Regions from separate parts of the Lactobacillus sp. ESL0237 genome, predicted to be linked through region 1. Evidence: riboswitches for the same ligand, from Rfam matches in the RefSeq annotation. Region 1 holds a riboswitch; each other region holds the start of a gene.
What was found. A riboswitch is a leader RNA that binds a small molecule or an ion and turns the genes downstream of it on or off. The one in region 1 is predicted to bind thiamine pyrophosphate.

Region 2: another riboswitch for thiamine pyrophosphate. It lies ahead of thiM (hydroxyethylthiazole kinase); the one in region 1 lies ahead of F5ESL0237_RS01715 (ECF transporter S component).
Region 3: another riboswitch for thiamine pyrophosphate. It lies ahead of F5ESL0237_RS00420 (ATP-binding cassette domain-containing protein); the one in region 1 lies ahead of F5ESL0237_RS01715 (ECF transporter S component).

What each region holds. Positions count from the first base shown of each region.
Region 1 is NZ_REHE01000006.1:17,872-23,581, forward strand. It holds gene hpt (hypoxanthine phosphoribosyltransferase) at 1-338, opposite strand, end outside; gene F5ESL0237_RS01710 (M42 family metallopeptidase) at 539-1,621, shown strand; TPP riboswitch at 1,680-1,768, shown strand; gene F5ESL0237_RS01715 (ECF transporter S component) at 1,814-2,392, shown strand; gene F5ESL0237_RS01720 (tyrosine-protein phosphatase) at 2,550-3,296, shown strand; gene udk (uridine kinase) at 3,359-4,027, opposite strand; gene F5ESL0237_RS01730 (GntR family transcriptional regulator) at 4,398-5,114, shown strand; gene F5ESL0237_RS01735 (GntR family transcriptional regulator) at 5,125-5,710, shown strand, end outside.
Region 2 is NZ_REHE01000010.1:353,668-359,377, reverse strand. It holds gene F5ESL0237_RS07050 (LytTR family DNA-binding domain-containing protein) at 1-134, shown strand, start outside; gene F5ESL0237_RS07045 (hypothetical protein) at 131-886, shown strand; gene thiE (thiamine phosphate synthase) at 1,069-1,731, opposite strand; gene thiD (bifunctional hydroxymethylpyrimidine kinase/phosphomethylpyrimidine kinase) at 1,737-2,546, opposite strand; gene thiM (hydroxyethylthiazole kinase) at 2,560-3,348, opposite strand; TPP riboswitch at 3,420-3,523, opposite strand; gene tenA (thiaminase II) at 3,615-4,274, shown strand; gene F5ESL0237_RS07020 (type 1 glutamine amidotransferase) at 4,305-4,976, opposite strand; gene thiD (bifunctional hydroxymethylpyrimidine kinase/phosphomethylpyrimidine kinase) at 5,041-5,710, opposite strand, start outside.
Region 3 is NZ_REHE01000003.1:21,785-27,494, forward strand. It holds gene F5ESL0237_RS00415 (energy-coupling factor transporter transmembrane protein EcfT) at 1-241, opposite strand, end outside; gene F5ESL0237_RS00420 (ATP-binding cassette domain-containing protein) at 252-1,607, opposite strand; TPP riboswitch at 1,659-1,748, opposite strand; gene F5ESL0237_RS00425 (helix-turn-helix transcriptional regulator) at 1,887-2,816, shown strand; gene F5ESL0237_RS00430 (MucBP domain-containing protein) at 2,983-3,909, shown strand; gene htpX (zinc metalloprotease HtpX) at 3,959-4,855, opposite strand; gene F5ESL0237_RS00440 (LemA family protein) at 4,872-5,432, opposite strand; gene F5ESL0237_RS00445 (SLC13 family permease) at 5,526-5,710, opposite strand, start outside.

The DNA.
Region 1 (5,710 bases):
AAAGTCAATCCTGTGTCAACAATATCTTCAACAATCAGAACGTCACGATTTTTAACATCGGTTTGCAGGTCTGAAATAAGGTCCACTTTGCCAGATGATTCTAATTCATTACCATAGCTGGATACATCAAGAAAATCAATTTCTTCTTTAACGTCCATTTCTCGAACAAGGTCAGTTAAAAAGAAAATTGCACCTTTAAGTGCACCAACAATCAGTGGTTGCTTGCCTGCATAGTCTTGGGTTAACTGTTTGCCTAATTTGACGCACATTTCGTGAATATCATCTTCGGTAAACAACTTATGATCAATAATACTGTTAATATTGTCGTTTTTCGGCATTTATTTACCTTTCACTTTAAACAATTTAAATTTCTAATAAAGTCGATTATATCATTTTCTAGATGAAATAGTAGATAGTTTTAATTTTTTTTGTCTATACAAGGTTTTTATTTAAAAATGAAGTTTAATTTAAATTGTAGTTTTCTTAATATAAATTTTGCTACAATTAAGAATAATAGTAAAAAATGAAAGGCTAAAAAATGAAAAAAGAAGAAGAAATTAAAATGCTTAAAGCCTTTGCAGATGCAAACGCAACCTCTGGCTTTGAAGAAGAATTTGTTAAATTGTTTACAGAAACTGTGAAGAGTTACGCTGATATTAAAATTGATGGTATGTTGAATGTTTATGCAGCTAAAAAGCAAAATAAAGCTCACCGTCCAATAATCCAGCTTGATGCACATTCAGATGCTGTTGGCTTTATTACACAGGCTGTAAGGCCTAATGGCTTAATCAAATTTGTTCCACTTGGTGGCTGGGTTAAATACAATATTCCAGCTTTACGTGTCAAAATTAGAAATCGTGATGGTGAGTATATTCCAGGAGTAGTGGCAACTAAACCGCCTCATTTTATGACTGAAGCAGAGCGTAACAATGTTCCAGATGTTGCTGACATGTCGATTGATGTTGGTTCAAGCTCACGCGAAGAAACTATTAATGATTACAAAATTGACACTGGCTGTCCAATTTTCGTTGATGTAAAATGCGAATATAATGATAAGACAGGTTTGTTTTTTGGTAAAGATTTTGATGATCGCTTTGGTGCAGCCGCAATGGCGGATGTTCTTGAAGAATTAAAAGATGAACAAACAAACTTTAATATCGTTGCTGCTCTTTCAAGTCAAGAAGAGGTTGGGTTACGAGGTGCGTATGTAACAGCTAGGGAAGTTAAACCCGATTTGGCGATTGTACTAGAATCATGTCCAGCTGATGATACTTTTACCCCTGACTGGTTATCTCAAACTGGTCTTAAAAGAGGACCGATGCTACGTGACATGGATACCTCATTCTTACCTAATCCTAAATTTCAACAGTATGCCTGCGATGTAGCTGATAAAAATCATATTCCTTATACGCGCTCAGTTCGTACTGGTGGGGGACAAGATGGAGCCGCTATTTACTATGAAAATGGTGCACCTACTATTGTGATTGGTATACCTGTACGATATGAACATTCACCATATTGCTTCAGTGCATACCATGATTTTAAGGCTGCAGTTGATTTAGCAGTGGCAATTATTCGTGACATGACTGAGGAAAAGCTTGCTAGTTTTAGTAATTTTTAAATACTTAATAAAATAAAATCGTGTAAGCAAAGGCTACACGATTATGCTATAATACAGAAGAAGTCACTAGGGGTGCATATAGCTGAGAAATACCCTCTGAACCTGAACGGGATAATTCCTGCGTTAGGGAAGTGTAACAGAGTAAATTACTAAGTACTCCTAATGACTTAATAGTTATTTAGGAGTATTTTTATGTTTACAAGATCATCAAAGTGGAATACTAAATCAATTATTTTAGTTGCTTTAATCGGAATAATTATGGGTGTGATTTACACTTATGGCTTCAATTGGGCCTATAATTTAATTAAAATGGCCTTGATTCCAACAGGCTTTGCACCGGTAGTTGATACAGTTTTTACAGGTTTGTGGCTCATGGCTGCGCCTTTAGCAATATATTTTGTGCCAACTGCTGGGTCTGGTACTATTGGTGAATTATTAGCGGCAGTTGTTGAAATGGCGATTGGGGGACAATGGGGAGCAACGACTATTATATCTGGTATTCTACAGGGGGCATTAAATGAAATTGGCTTTTTCCCTAAAAAAGAACGCTATCAGAAATTTTCTTGGGCAAGTGTGATAACAGGAGCAATTTTTGCTGGCTTGGGCTGCTTTATTTTGTCATATGTGCTTTATGGTTGGTCAAAATTTAGTCTTGTACTACAAATAACAATGTTTATTACTAACTTGATTTCAGCTGTTGTTTTTGATGGTATTTTAGTTAAATTAATTATTAATATGTTTGAACGTGCTGTAAAGCCAAAAATAAGTTAATTAGAGTAAAATAGTTGCAACTTATCCTGTCCAAAGGTTGATAGCAGATAAAACAGTTAGCGGCTATTTTTGTTTTGGTTGAAATTTGGCTCTAGCTCGAGTAAATTTTTTGATAAAAAGAATAATTCGGATATATTAGATATAGATAAGGGGAATTATGGTAAAAGATATTACGAACTGGCGCTCATTAGGCGGTTATGTCGGTGCAAATGGGAAAAAAGTAAAAGAAAATATGCTTTTTCGGTGTGGACAGTTATTTGATTTATCTTTAGAGCAAAAGGAGGCCGTCCGAAATAAATATCAAATTAAGCAATTAATAGATTTTCGTGGTGCTGATGAACGAAAAGAATATCCAAATTATATTTGGAATGGATTAACTTATATTACGATAGATGTTCTAGCAGATGCTGCTACTAACCAAGCTAGTCTTGATGAAATTATTTCTGCTAATGGGGATGTTGCAGGTAATATGCTAATTACATACAAGCAACTAGCTTTAACAAATTCTGCGCGTGAGGGATATCAACAATTTTTGCTGACTCTAGTTGACAATCCCGTACCAACAGCTTTCCATTGCTTTGCGGGAAAAGATCGTACTGGTGTTGCAGCAGCGTTAATTTTAAAGTGTTTGGGTGTTGGTAATCATGATATTTTTACTGATTATTTAAAGACAATTGAAGCAAGAAGCAAAGCTAATAACGAAATTTTAAATCTTTTAAAAGGACAGTTAGATGCAGTTCAACTTGAAAGTGTAAAGGCAGCACTAACTGTACAGCCTTCGTATTTAGAATGCTATTTTAAAACAATTGAGCAGAATTATGGGGATTTTGATAATTACTTGGTAAATGGGTTGAAGTTGCCAACTAATTTTAAGGAAAAAATGCAAGGTACTTATTTGGAATAATTAATGAATAATCATCAAATAACTTAGTAGCAAAAAGGACTGATCTCGAACATAAAGGAGAATCAGCCCTTTTTATTTAGAACAGAATGTACTTTGGTTGTCAACATATCAATAGCAACATCATTAGTGCCACCTTCTGGAATAATGATGTCAGCATAACGTTTAGTGGGTTCAATAAATTGATGATACATCGGCTTAACTGTGTCAAGATACTGTTCAATTACTGAATTAATTGAGCGCCCACGTTCTTCAATGTCTCGTTCAAGTCGGCGAATAAAACGAATATCGTCATCAGTATCAACGTAAACTTTAATATCCATTAAGTCACGAATTTTTTTACTGGATAAAACTAAAATTCCTTCAAGTATAATAATATCAACGGGTTCAGTATGAATTGTTTCGCTGCTACGAGTGTGTTCTTTAAAATTATAAACTGGCATCTCAATAGGTTTATGTTGTAATAAACTTTGCAAATGCTTAGTCAAAAGGGGAACATCAAAAGCATCTGGATGATCGTAGTTAATATTTAAGCGTACATCCATTGGCACCCCGGTGTTATCTTTATAGTATGAATCTTGCGTCATAATTAAGACATGCTCATTTTCTTGCATTTGTTCCACAATTTTATTAGCAATAGTAGTTTTACCGCTGCCTGAACCACCGGTTATACCGATTACAACGGGTTTTTCAAGTTGAGACATTAAGACACTCCTTTTTTTATCAAATAACATTTTACTTTACTTTGTCAAGAATTACCAATTGATTAGGTAAAAAATACTGATTTAGCAAATAAAATTTATTTGGATATAGTCAGAATTGGGAAAATAGTTCTCAACTGTTAGGTTAGCTAACTTGCTTGTGGTTCAGCTTAACTTAATAAGCTTTATTTTTTTGAAATAAGTGTATTAGATTTTGCTTGCTAGTGTACTTGTTTCCCCAAGAGCTGTTGACTCATTTAATGAAAGCGATTACTATATCTTTGGTACCAAAAAATAATTATTTATCATTTATATTTTAAAAAAATGTTTTTAGTAGTCATGTTTTAACCTTGTTTATTTTTCAAAAGATACATTAATTAGTAAAAGAGGACCAAGAGCTAGAATGGAATATAAAGAAAGAACAGCTGCTACGCAAGCCCAGGAATATATACAAGATTTAATTCAATTTAAGTCCGCTACTAAATTTTTGCCATCGCAAAGAGCAATTGCTGAAGAACTAGGAGTTAGTCGCAATGCTGTGTTACATGCACTAGTAAAGTTGAAGAGTGCAGATCAAGTTTCAACTAAGGAAAGGACAGGAATTGTTGTAAACACTAAAATTAATATTAATATGCTTGGCATGGAATCAATGACAGTAGAGATAAATGATCGACTGATTCAAATTGACCATCTAACTACTGAATTGATTTCTGTACCAAAAAATTTAATTAATTTCTTTGGTCCAACGGTAAAGAAATTAATTAAAATAAGTCGAGTACGATTAAAAAATAAAATCCCTTTAACCTATGAAACTACGTACTTTAATGCTGCAAAATTTAAAGAATTTGCTGAAATTGATTTTACTAATAAATCTTTATATGCGTTATTAAAAGATAAATACGGAATTGTCTTAGCTTATGGGAAGGAAAATATTGCTTGTAGCTTGGCAAATGAAAAAATAAGTGAAATTTTAAAGGTGAAAAAAGATACCCCGCTTTATCGCATCGATAGTTTTAATTATTTAGAGGGTGCTACCCCGATAGAAGCAACTACGCAGTACCTGATTGGCAGTAAATTTAAATATCATTTTACGGCTGCTGATATTTATACTTATTTGTAGGAATAAAAAAGTGTTATTTAAAGAGGTTTATGCGGACTTAAAGTTGAAAATCACGCAAAAGAATTATTTGCCTGGCAGTAATTTGCCCACTGAGACGGAATTACAGGAATATTATCAGGTCAGTAGAACAACTATTCGCAGAGCAATTGACCAACTTGTAGCAGAAAATAAGGTTATACGAAAAAAGGGCAGTGGCTTATTCGTTGCTCCAGCAATTTCAAAGCAAAATATCTTAGAAATGACAGGTATCATTAAACAATCAGTTCCTGACCTAGCAGACATGATAAAATTTAAAGATAGTTATTTAAGGTTGGTTGGTCCATATTATGCTGATGTTTTTAATATTAGTGCTAATGAACTGCTATATTTTATTTCGTTTGTAATCAATATAAAAGGACAATTAACATGGGAAAAGTTGATTTTACCCCTAGAATATTTTCCTGACTTTGATCCCACTTGCTTAAAGATAATGTCAATTATTGAAGCAGTTAATTCTGGTAAATTAAAACTCAAGAACTTATTTCAAGATTTTCAATTAATAAGAGCAACGGATGAGATAGGCAAGCAGTTGTGCATCCAAAAACAAGCGCCAGTAT
Region 2 (5,710 bases), on a different contig from region 1:
AGGTTTATGCATTGACTAGATCAATTTCTAATTGCCAAGTACATTTTCGAGATTCTTACAAAGTTGTTTACGTTTCGCGCCGTTATTATCATAATTTGAGTGATAAATTAAATGAGAGAAGGTCCTTATCATGAGAAAACAAAAGATTAAAGAAATTTTGTGGGGCATTGGTTTAGTGGCAGCAGCCGTTTTCTTAATTCTTAATCAATTACAGCTTTTATCTTTTCATTTAGGCTTGGCCACTATTTTTTGGACAGTAATTTTTGCAGTAAGCTTAATCAATAGCCTCGTTAATCATAATTTGTTTGGTACAGTATTTTCAGTCGCCTTTTTATTGATTGTTTATGCTGAACCACTACACATCACTAGTATTGTTCCGTGGACGTTACTTTTAGCAACTTGTTTAGTGTATGCGGGATTACATTTGATTTTTGCAAAAAGCTGGCATCACTATCACACATCTTATTTTTTCAATAAGCGTCAAAGCAGAGGTTGGACGGAGGGCGAATTCACCTCTACCAAAAGTGATTTTGGTGATGACAACAGTGAAAATGATGAACGTCATATCGTGATTAACCAAAAATTATCGGAAATTTCGCGCTACGTTCATTCACAAAACTTAGAAACGGTCACTATTAATTCAACAATGGGTACAACTAGTGTTTATCTAGATTCTGCTAAACCGGCTGGCGATACGGTGATAATTAATGTCAATGCTTTAATGAGTGAGGTTGCAATCTACTTGCCATTGTCATGGCAACTTAAGGACAATTTAGCTACTATTTTGGGTGAAGTAGAAATTAATGGTACAGCAAAAGGCAATGGTCCAACGGTAATTCTGCGAGGATCAAGTAGATTTGTCTCAATTTCGATTAATTATATTTAAAAGAGCCGTAACAATGCACCTAGCCGTATTAAAAACCTCCTAGTATTGAAAAAATTTGAAGCAAAGTAAAGACTACTCTTATGAAGTATATTTAAAGAAGTAAAAAAGACAGTACTGAAGATAGTACTGCCTTTTTTGAAGTTAGCTAAGACTTTAAATAACGAGGAAGAAGCTAACTGTTCTTATTGTCGCTGCCAATTGGTGGTAAGCATTGCTGCAACCGTTTTTTTAATATCTTTACTTTGGGAAATCATTGAAATGACCGCTGCGCCAGCTACATTAGTTTGGGCAATTGCTGGTAAATCTGTAACCTTAATGCCACCAATTGCAACGATTGGTCTACGAGTGCGCTTGACTAGTTTAGCTAAACCAGTAAGACCTATTTCTGGATCAGCATCGTCTTTTGATTGTGTGGTAAAAATTGGACCACTGCCATAATAATCAATGCCAGCAATAAGGTCGCCTTTGGCAATTTCTGTCATAGTAGAACACGAGTAGCCCACAATCATCTGGCCGGCTACTTCATTTATTACCTGGGCAATATCTTCATCATCTTGACCAATATGGATTCCTTCAGCGTGAACTTTTTTGGCTAAAGCAACATCGTCATCGATAAAAAATGGCACATCATATTTTTGACAAAGCTGATGTAGTTCTTCAGCCATTGATAAGCGGTCACTTTGTTTCAAAGTTGATTTAGGACCCTTATCACGGAATTGATAAGCAGTAATGCCAGCTTTGAGAGCTTCTTCTACTAATTCTGGTAGACTTTTGTTTGCGGGCAGGTCTTGTGTTCCACAGACAAAATATGCGGTTAACTGTGTGGAATCAAATTTTTGCATAATTTCTCCTAGTTTATTTTTACCCAATGATTAAGTGGTCCGTGACCATGGCCAACTTGGATGGTTTCTGCGATAGCTTTGGCTACGTATTGTTTACCAAGTTTAATTGCAGCACTTAAAGTTTGACCGTGAGCGAGCTGAGCTGTAATTGTTGCAGCTAAAGTGTCACCGGTGCCATGAGTTCTTTTGGTGTGGGTACGTGGACTGCTAATCCAAAAATCGGTACCATCGGCTAAGAGGGCATAGTCGCGTACTAGTTCATTTTCAGCATGACCACCTTTGATTAGAATATTTTTCACACCCATCTCTTGTAAGGCATGAGCTAATGCGGGATACTGTTTTTCGCTGCTTGCCTTAATTCCCGTCAGTACTTCAGCTTCGGGCAAGTTGGGTGTTACTAAATCTGCAAGTGGTAAAAGTTCCTCTTTGACAGTTTTAACAGCATCCTTACTTAGCAGGGGTGCACCGCCTTTAGCTACCATTACGGGATCAATTGTAATGGGACCAAAATCATACTTTTTTAGGTTAAGAGCAACTTGATGCACGTGAGCTGCATCGCCAAGCATTCCTGTTTTGCAGGCACGGATCTTAAAATCAGCGGCAAGTGAAGTAAATTGTGCGTCAATTAGTTCTAATGGTATTAAAAAAGAGTCTTGTACACCAAGGGTATTTTGTGCGGTAACAGCTACCACCACTGCTGTACCAAAAACTTTTTGCATTTGAAAAGTCTTAAGATCGGCCATAATACCAGCACCACCACCAGAATCGGTTCCAGCGATTGTTAATACTTGGGGGAAAGAATTAATTTTTTCAGTCATAAAAAGCCGTCCTTTAGTCAAATTTTGCTATTTTTTCAATATCGGCAACTTGAACTTTAGCCAAGTAGTCTATCAGATGCATACCGAACGTGCCAGGGCCAATTTTTGGATGGTCTTTAGCTAGTAATTCGCCAGTAGCTGCAAATACCAAGGTGGCAGTTTGAGCTGCTTCAAATGGATCAGCCCCAACTGATGCAAAAGCTGCCACAATACTAGATAGTACATCACCTGAGCCAACATGGGCTTGAAATAGCGGGGTGCCGTTGTAAACATGTGCAATCTTCTTGCCATTGCTGATTGTGTCTGTTGCACCACTAGCAATAACAACACAGTCCAATTTTTGAGCCGTTTTTTGGGTGATTTGGTCAAGATTACCTGAACCCGAACCGGCATCAATTCCTCGGGCATTCCATTCAAAACCCCCTAAAGCTGCAATTTCGCCAGCATTACCACGGATTATGCTAACTGGAAATCTGTGGAGGAGGTCCTGCGCTGTTTGCAGACGATAATTAACCGCTCCTACAGCGACAGGGTCAAATACGATAGGCTTTTTATCTTGGGTAGCTAAAGCGCCTATTTTTTTCATTTGGGCAATTTGCAACTGGGTTAAGGTGCCGAGATTAAGGGTAACGCTTGAAGCCATCTTAACCATTTCTTCGGCTTCGGCAATTTCCTTACTCATAATTGGTGAAGCACCAATAGCATTTAAACTATTAGCAACATCTTGAACGGTGACAAAATTAGCAGCATTTAAAACAACCGGATTTTTTTCTCGTAATTCATTGAGAATATTTAACTTCATTTCAACCTCCAACAATTGCACTAGCCTACTTGCGTAAATAAAAAGCTTTGACACTATCATGTGTCAAAGCTTAACGGTTATTGACACGTTCCTACGCAAGAATTAGCTTACAGGTTCAAAGGGTCTAGAACGTAGTTCCATCTCAGCCGCGATGGGGGCTCCCCTCGTGTTATCGCTTTCTATTATAATGATTTTTTCTGTTTAATACAATTAAAAATAGGCATAAAATAAGAATAAAATTAATAAAGTAGAAAAGAGGCAAATTAATGAGTTTCACGCAGCAATTGCATCAAGCAGCACAAAATATATGGCAAAAAAGTCTGGTGCATCCTTTCATTACAGAATTACAAAGTGGCCAACTACCGTTAACAAAATTTCGGTTTTATTTACTGCAGGATCGATATTATTTAGTTGAATTTAGTAAGTTCCATCATCTATTAGCTGAACAAGCAGGTAATCCGCAAATCAAACAATTTTTATTGCAGAGTGAAGCAGATCTTAAGGCTTGCGAATGGTCTGTCCGCAGTGATTTTTTTACGGAATTAAAAATTACTCCAATGGAAATTAGACAAACAGCGGTTGCGCCTACGGCGTATAATTATGTCAATCATATGTATCTGACACTCGAACGTGATGGCTTTGCCCCAGCAATAGCTGCAATTGTTCCTTGTTATTGGTTGTATCAAGAAATTGGGCAAAAATTAGCTAAAGTTGGCTCACCCGTAGCACTCTATCAAACATGGATAGATACTTATGATAGTGACTGGTATGAGGTCAATGTGACACATATTTTGCAATTAATAAATATTTTGGCTAGTCAAGCCACCGCAACTGATCGTCAAATGATGCAAACAGCTTTTATTCGCAGTAGCTACTACGAATTACAGTTTTGGCAAATGGCTTACGCAAAAGAGCAGTGGAAATAAAAAACTGAACTAGCTAGTAGTTCAGTTTCCTTATTGAGCCGCAAGTCGTTTTTCATGCCGAGCCAAAATCATGTCAACAATTGCTTGGGCGACATTAAGGTTTTTTAATAATGGTCCATGAGAATAAGTACCAATAAAGTTATGATAACGTAGCCCTTCGACTTTATCTTGGGGATTATTACCATAACCTTCAATCATTTTGCCTAAAGGATGCAGTTTTTCTTTATCATCAAAATATGTTTGTCCTGAATGGTTTTCAAAGGCACTAACTTCACCCCAGTCGCTCAGATACCTAGTATCACCAATCATTCGCTTATCTGACTTAAAAACGGTGTGGAAGGGTAAGATATCTAGTCCTTTAATTGTAATGCCAGAATTAGTTTTGTAATAAGTACCAACTAATTGATAGCCCCCACAAACACCTAACATTGGGCCGTCACTATTGATATAGTTGGTTAAAGTATCTTTATGACGTGGTAAGTCTTTGGCAACTACAGTTTGTTCAAAATCTTGGCCACCACCAAAAAAAACAAAGTCATAGTCAAAAGCGTCAAAGCTATCGTTTAAAGAAATATTATCTATTTGAGTTGTATAATTTTGTTTTTTTAGTAAATAGCGAATAATTTTGACATCACCAGAATCACCATAGGTATTCATTAGGTCTTCGTATAAGTATGCAATTTTAATTGATTTATCTGCCATTTTATCTCTACCTCTATTCTTTGGTTAAAGTATATCCTAAAGGTAAAGCGTGAGCAAAAGATAATTATTCAATATCTTCTTGGGCAGCGAAATGATTAATTGGACCATATTTTGAGCCAACTTCAATTGGATGAGCGATTGCTTCATAAGTAAAATCTTTAGCAATTTTAACACTGTCAATAATTGACATTTTTTTGGCAAGTTCAGCAGCAATAACTGCTGATAGGGTATCGCCTGTGCCGTTAATTCGTTCAGTATTAATAAACGGCTTAGTAAATTCATAAACCTGACCGTCAGCAGCCAGCAGTAGATCGGTTACTTGGGTTTGGTAAGGACTATCGTGGCGCCCCTTCATTAAAACATTCTTCGCTCCCATTGCTTGTAACATTTTTGCCCCCATCAGCACTTCTTCTTTTGAATCCAAAGAAAGCCCTGTTAATTTTTGTTGTTCATAAAAATTAGGTGTAATGATATCAGCAAGTGGTAGTAGTTCATCTAAGAAAGCTTGGTAAGCGTCATCGTCAAGCAGGGTATTGCCATGTTTAGTCATAATAACAGGATCAATGACAATCTTACCCATATCATATTTACGCAAGTTAGCTGCAACGCAAGTAATAATTTCTTTATTAGCCAGCATTCCAGTTTTAAGAGCTGAAATTGCAAAGTCATCATTTAGAACATCAAATTGCTTTTGAATAAATGAAATGGGCATTACTTCTTGGGCATAGATTCCC
Region 3 (5,710 bases), on a different contig from region 1:
CTAAACAAAGAGCGTTCTGTAAATTGGGTTCAGGTGTAAACCAGTACAGAGTAGCAAAGATGGTCGCTGCTGCTACTAATGGTAAAAGTAATGTTAAAAGTAAATTTTTGATTTTGACATGATTAAAAAGTAAATAAACTACTGCTATTCCAATAATGATTAAATTTGTAGGTAAGCTGGTTGTCAATGATATCTCTAAAGAAACTATTACTGCTAAAAAGAACTTAAAACCAGGATTCAATGCGAGCACCTCATTTCGTTACATAGGTTAATTGTTGGTTTTTAAAAACAAGATGATAATCACACCACTCCGCAATGTTAGTAAGGTCGTGGGTAATAATTACTAATGTTTGCCCTTGTCGAGCTTGGTTCTCCTTTAATAAATTTATGATTTGTTTAGCAGAATGATCATCTAAGCCACTTAGCGGTTCATCAAGTAAGAGCACAGCTTGACTAGCAATGATCATCAATAAAATTTGCAATTTCTTTTGTTGACCACCAGAAAGGGAATAGACAGCTTGATCTAATGTTTGATCTAATTCCAAGGCAATTAAAGCTTTATTAATTTCTGGGTCAGTAAAGAAATGGTTGTTAGGACTTTTTTTACTCAAGTTAAGCTCATCTGCAACTGAAATATTAATAAATTGGTCACTAGCTTTTTGGAAAACTTGCCCAACTTGCCACAAATATTTACGCGCGGATAGTTGGCTAATTTCATGGTCATAATAAGTCAAGCTACCATCGTAGGATAACATTTTACTAAGGGCATTAAAAAGTGAAGTTTTACCAATGCCATTAGCTCCCGTAATGAGGGTGGTTTTACCAGCCATAATTTGTAAGTGCTTTTGGTTTAAAAGTAATCGATTTTCACTAATTTTTGTATTAGTTAAAGTAAAACAGGGTTGCTCACTTTGAGGGAGAGCAAAATGATAATTTTTTTTATCTTTATTTTTTTGCAATAAGTTATCTTTGGCTGCTGCACTTAGCTTAGTGATTACTTTTTTTTGAAATTGAAATATATTGTCACAAATATTTTGATAATTGCTTAAAAGATGATCACTAATGAGAATAGTTTTCCCTTGTTTTTTTAAAGCTGCTAATTTGTTAATTAAAAAGTGCCGAGTATCTGGGTCACAACTGGCAAATGGCTCATCAAGTAAATAAAGATCTACATCCATTGCTACTAGAACAGCTAGTGCGACTCGTTGCTGTTCACCACCAGACATTGTATTAATTTTTTGATCAAGTAGATGGTCAATCTGGGTAAATTTAACGGCCAATTTAAGACGCTGGGCATATTGTTCACGGTCAACTTGGAGGTTTTCTAAAGCGAAGATAATTTCTTCTCGCGGAGTAGACATTGTAAATTGTTCACTAGCATTTTGGAACAGCATCGCAGCTCGTAAGCCATTTAAATCAACTTCCCCAGTGAGTTGACCAGCATATTTGGGATAAAGTGCTGCAAGTATTTTTAGTAGGGTAGATTTGCCGCAGCCTGAAGGTCCTACTAATAATGAAAATTCTTTTGTAGGTATGGTTAAACTAAGGTTATCTAAAATTTTATTCTGCAGGTCATATGTAAAAGTTAAATTTTTAATAGTAATCAATTTTATTTCCTAAGTATAAAAAAAGTCATCATGGCTTCATACCAGATGACGTAAAATTCAAGTGATTTTCCCTTCGTTGGCATTATCCATGCAGGTTCAGTGGGTATGTTCTCAGCCTTATCGGCACCCCAAGATTAGTGTCATTATACCTAAAAGATGGTTTGCTGTCTATCTTGATCATGATATTAAAGTAAACTTTTTTGCTTTAAAAATTTATAAGTAACAAATCTTTTGATATATAATTAAAGTATAATATAAAATCATTGAGAAGGTGAAGGTATGACAGCAGCTAGGCTGGAACAATATTTAGCGAGTGTTTTACAAGTAATAAGTACTGATACAAATGAGGTATGTCTCAAACCAGTTAATAGCACTTTTGATCTATTTACGATTTATCTTGAAAATCATAATACTGGTCTACATCGCTATCAAACTGCTCGTCAAACTATTATTTTTATGGTGGCAGGAACAATAAACATAAAAATCAATGGAAAAAATATTCGTTTAGCAACAGGAAATAGCGTTTTTTTAGAACCAAAATGTGAATATGATGTTCCTAGGCAAACTAAAGAAGATATAATCGTTAAATTTGAATTTACTAATCATTTAAATTTTCTCAATGCTATAGCTAAATTTAATGATGACGAGCAGAAAATAGTTAGCCAAATAAAGTTATCTCTTAAGACGGAGCGGTTGTTATATTTAAAAAATTCAAAATTAGCCAAACCCACCCAACTGATGAGAAGAATCGTTGATGAATATTTAAACCAAAATTTGTTTACTAGTGAAATGATTAGTGCAGAATTAATGATGGCATTTTTAACAACGATTAGAAATCAAAAGCTATCAGCTCTACCACTGGTTAACTATGAATTTGCTGAGACAACTCTAGATCAATATATTGATGAAAACTTTGCTCATATTACTTTGGAACAAACTGCAAAGCATTTTGGTTTAAATCCTAATTATTTTTCAACTTTAGTTAAGCAAAAAACTGGAAAAAGTTTTGTTGAGCATGTTGATGAAAGACGCATGCAGGAAGCACGTACCTTACTAGCACGCCCCGATATTTCGGTTAGAGATATTATTTCTCAAGTAGGATATAGTGGTAAATCTTTTTTTTATAAAAAATTTAACGAGTATTATCATGAAACGCCAGTTCAAATGCGGACAGAATTATTTAGACAAGCAAATATCAACTTAAAATAATGAGATATTAATTTTATTATATAACTATTGTTATATTATGTATATATAAACTTCTGCTTGCTGGATACATATGCTACAATCGCTTTCAAAGTTATATTTATAGCATAATTGGTTGTTAATGACTTTAAATTGAAATCACATAGGTGTAGCCGAAAGGACACAAGATATGAGCAAAAGAAAAGGCATTTTTAAAGATGGTAAAAAAAGAATATTGGGAGCTGTTACCTTTATAGCGTTAAGTTTCTTAACTGCTAATACTAAAGTTGCTGCAGCAGCTTCCTTGTCATCTAGCCCAAAACCGGCTGTAGCTGTATACGAAGGTGCTACTGCTACTAATTCAGTTAAGGTAAAATATCAAGACGATAAAGGTAATCCAATTGCGTCGTTCAAGGATGAGGTAATTTCAACATCTAAAATTAAAGTACCCCAAATTCCAGGTTATACATTTAAGTCAGCGCAATATGCTGATCAGCCAATCGATTCTAAAGATAATTTAATTGAAATTACAACTCCTGTTGCAGATGGAATTTTAATTTTAACTTATACTAAAGATACGGTAGTTGATAAACGCGAACCAATTAAAGGTGCAAATGTCATAGTAAAATATCAAGCTGAAGATGGCAACACACTTGCCGCTGAAGAAGTTTTAAGTGGAAATCTGGGTGATGGCTATATTTCAACTGCTAAAGAAATTCCAGGTTATACACTTAAGACACGACCGACTAATGCCGTTGGATTTTTTGATAGTGTAGAACAGATTGTAACTTATATTTATACTAAGAACGGACAACCTAATTCTACGGGTAATGAATCTGTAATTCCTCCAAAAGACGATAAGTCAAGTAATAAACAGCAGGGACATTCTCAAAATTGTTTACCGACTGGTAAAAAATCGACTGATAGTAAGACTAAGATTACAAGCAATTCTACTAGGGGTAAGGGACTTAATGATCCCAATAACGATCACTCTGCAGGCAAGTTGCCGCAAACTGGTATAAATAAGCAATCCCAGTTATCACTTTTAGTAGCGGGAATTGTTTTATTATTAACTGGGATTAGTTTAACTAGTCTTAAGTCTAAGAAGAAAAATTAATTTTATAGTTATTTAAAAGGCACCCTTTTAAAAAGGTGCCTTTTTATAATTACATTTTTTCTAAACGAACAATTCGATCTGCTGTTGGGGGATGAGTGTCAAATAAATGTGTCAATCCATGCTGTTGATGTAGAGGATTTTCAATATACATTCCGGCACTACTAGGGTCTGCTTTTTTCATAGGCTCTGAATTTTCAATTTTTTTAAGTGCAGAAATTAAACCTTGTGGATTACGCGTTAATTCTACTGATGAAGCATCAGCTAAATATTCACGGTTTCGCGACAATGCCATTTGGGCTAAACTCGCACAAATGGGTCCGAGGATTAAGACGAACAAGATAGCAATAACTTTAAAAATTAAGTTCAAACTATTGTTGCTATCATTATTATCGTGGTCATCGTCGTCAATCCACCAGATGTATCTACTGGCTATCCCTGATAGAAAAGAGATAACACCAACTAAGACAGCTGCAATAGTAGAAACCATGATATCGTAATTTCGAATATGCGAAATTTCATGACCTAAAACGCCTTCTAGTTCTTCACGATTCATCATATCCAGTAGCCCTTGTGTAACTGCAACTGCTGAATGATTAGGATCACGACCTGTCGCAAAGGCATTAGGACTTTGATCATTTATAATAAAAACACGTGGCATTGGTACACGACCGACTAAAGCCATATCTTGAACAATATGCCATAATTGGGGATTACTTTGTTCATCTATTTCTTGCGCATGGTTGAGGCTCATAACCATATTGGCTGGATTAGGTAAGACAATTAGCATATAAATAACGCTAAAGATAATGGCAACAATCAAACCTAAAAGTGGTCGATTACCGAAAATATAGCCTAAACCAGCGCCAACTAAAGCTAAAATAATTATAAACAAAGTCATAATAACTATTGTTTTTCGTTTGTTGCGAGCGATTTGTTCAAATAGCATAACACTAACCTATTGTTTAAAATTTTACTTTAGGTACTTCTTTTTCAGTTTCATTTGTTTGCAAGTAAGCAACTTTTTGGAATCCATGTATTTTTGCAACAATATTTGATGGGAAAGTCAAGAGTTTTTGGTCATATGATGCAGCAGATGAATTATAAAGTTGTCTGGAATAAGAAATTTTATTTTCAGTATTAGTTAATTCTTCCTGTAACTTCAAGAAATTTTGATTTGCCTTTAGGTCGGGATAGTTTTCGGATAATGCAAAAATTGTTTTTAACGAATCTGAAATTTGATTTGAAACTTTCATTGTTTGAGCGTGATCATCGCTCGGTACATTAGTTAATTGATTGCGTAACTGAATAACGCGTTCTAATGTTTCTTGTTCATGTTTAGCGTATCCCTTAGTTGTTTCGACTAAGTTAGGGATTAGGTCATTACGCCGTTTTAATTGGACATCAATTTGACTCCAGGATTCTTCAGTATAGACTTTGGCTTTTTGTAAGCCGTTATAAAGTGTAATATAAATTGCAATTAATAATATGATGACAATAATAGCAATTAAAGTTAAATTGAACATTATTTTTCCTCCTAATTAGGTTATTATTAATTATAACTTACTATACCTGATTTTAATAATAATAAGTTAAATCCAAGGATTAAGAAAATTTTCTTAAACTATTAGTAGTATCCAACCAACAACTGTAAGAATAATTAAACTAATAAATTGCATAATAGACCATTTTTTAAAAAATTCACTGCGAGAAACAGTTGCATTTTGTGTAAATGTTTTCAAAACTAGCATATTTGCCATAGAGCCAATTGGTGACCCAAAGCCCCCAATATTTGATCCTAAAA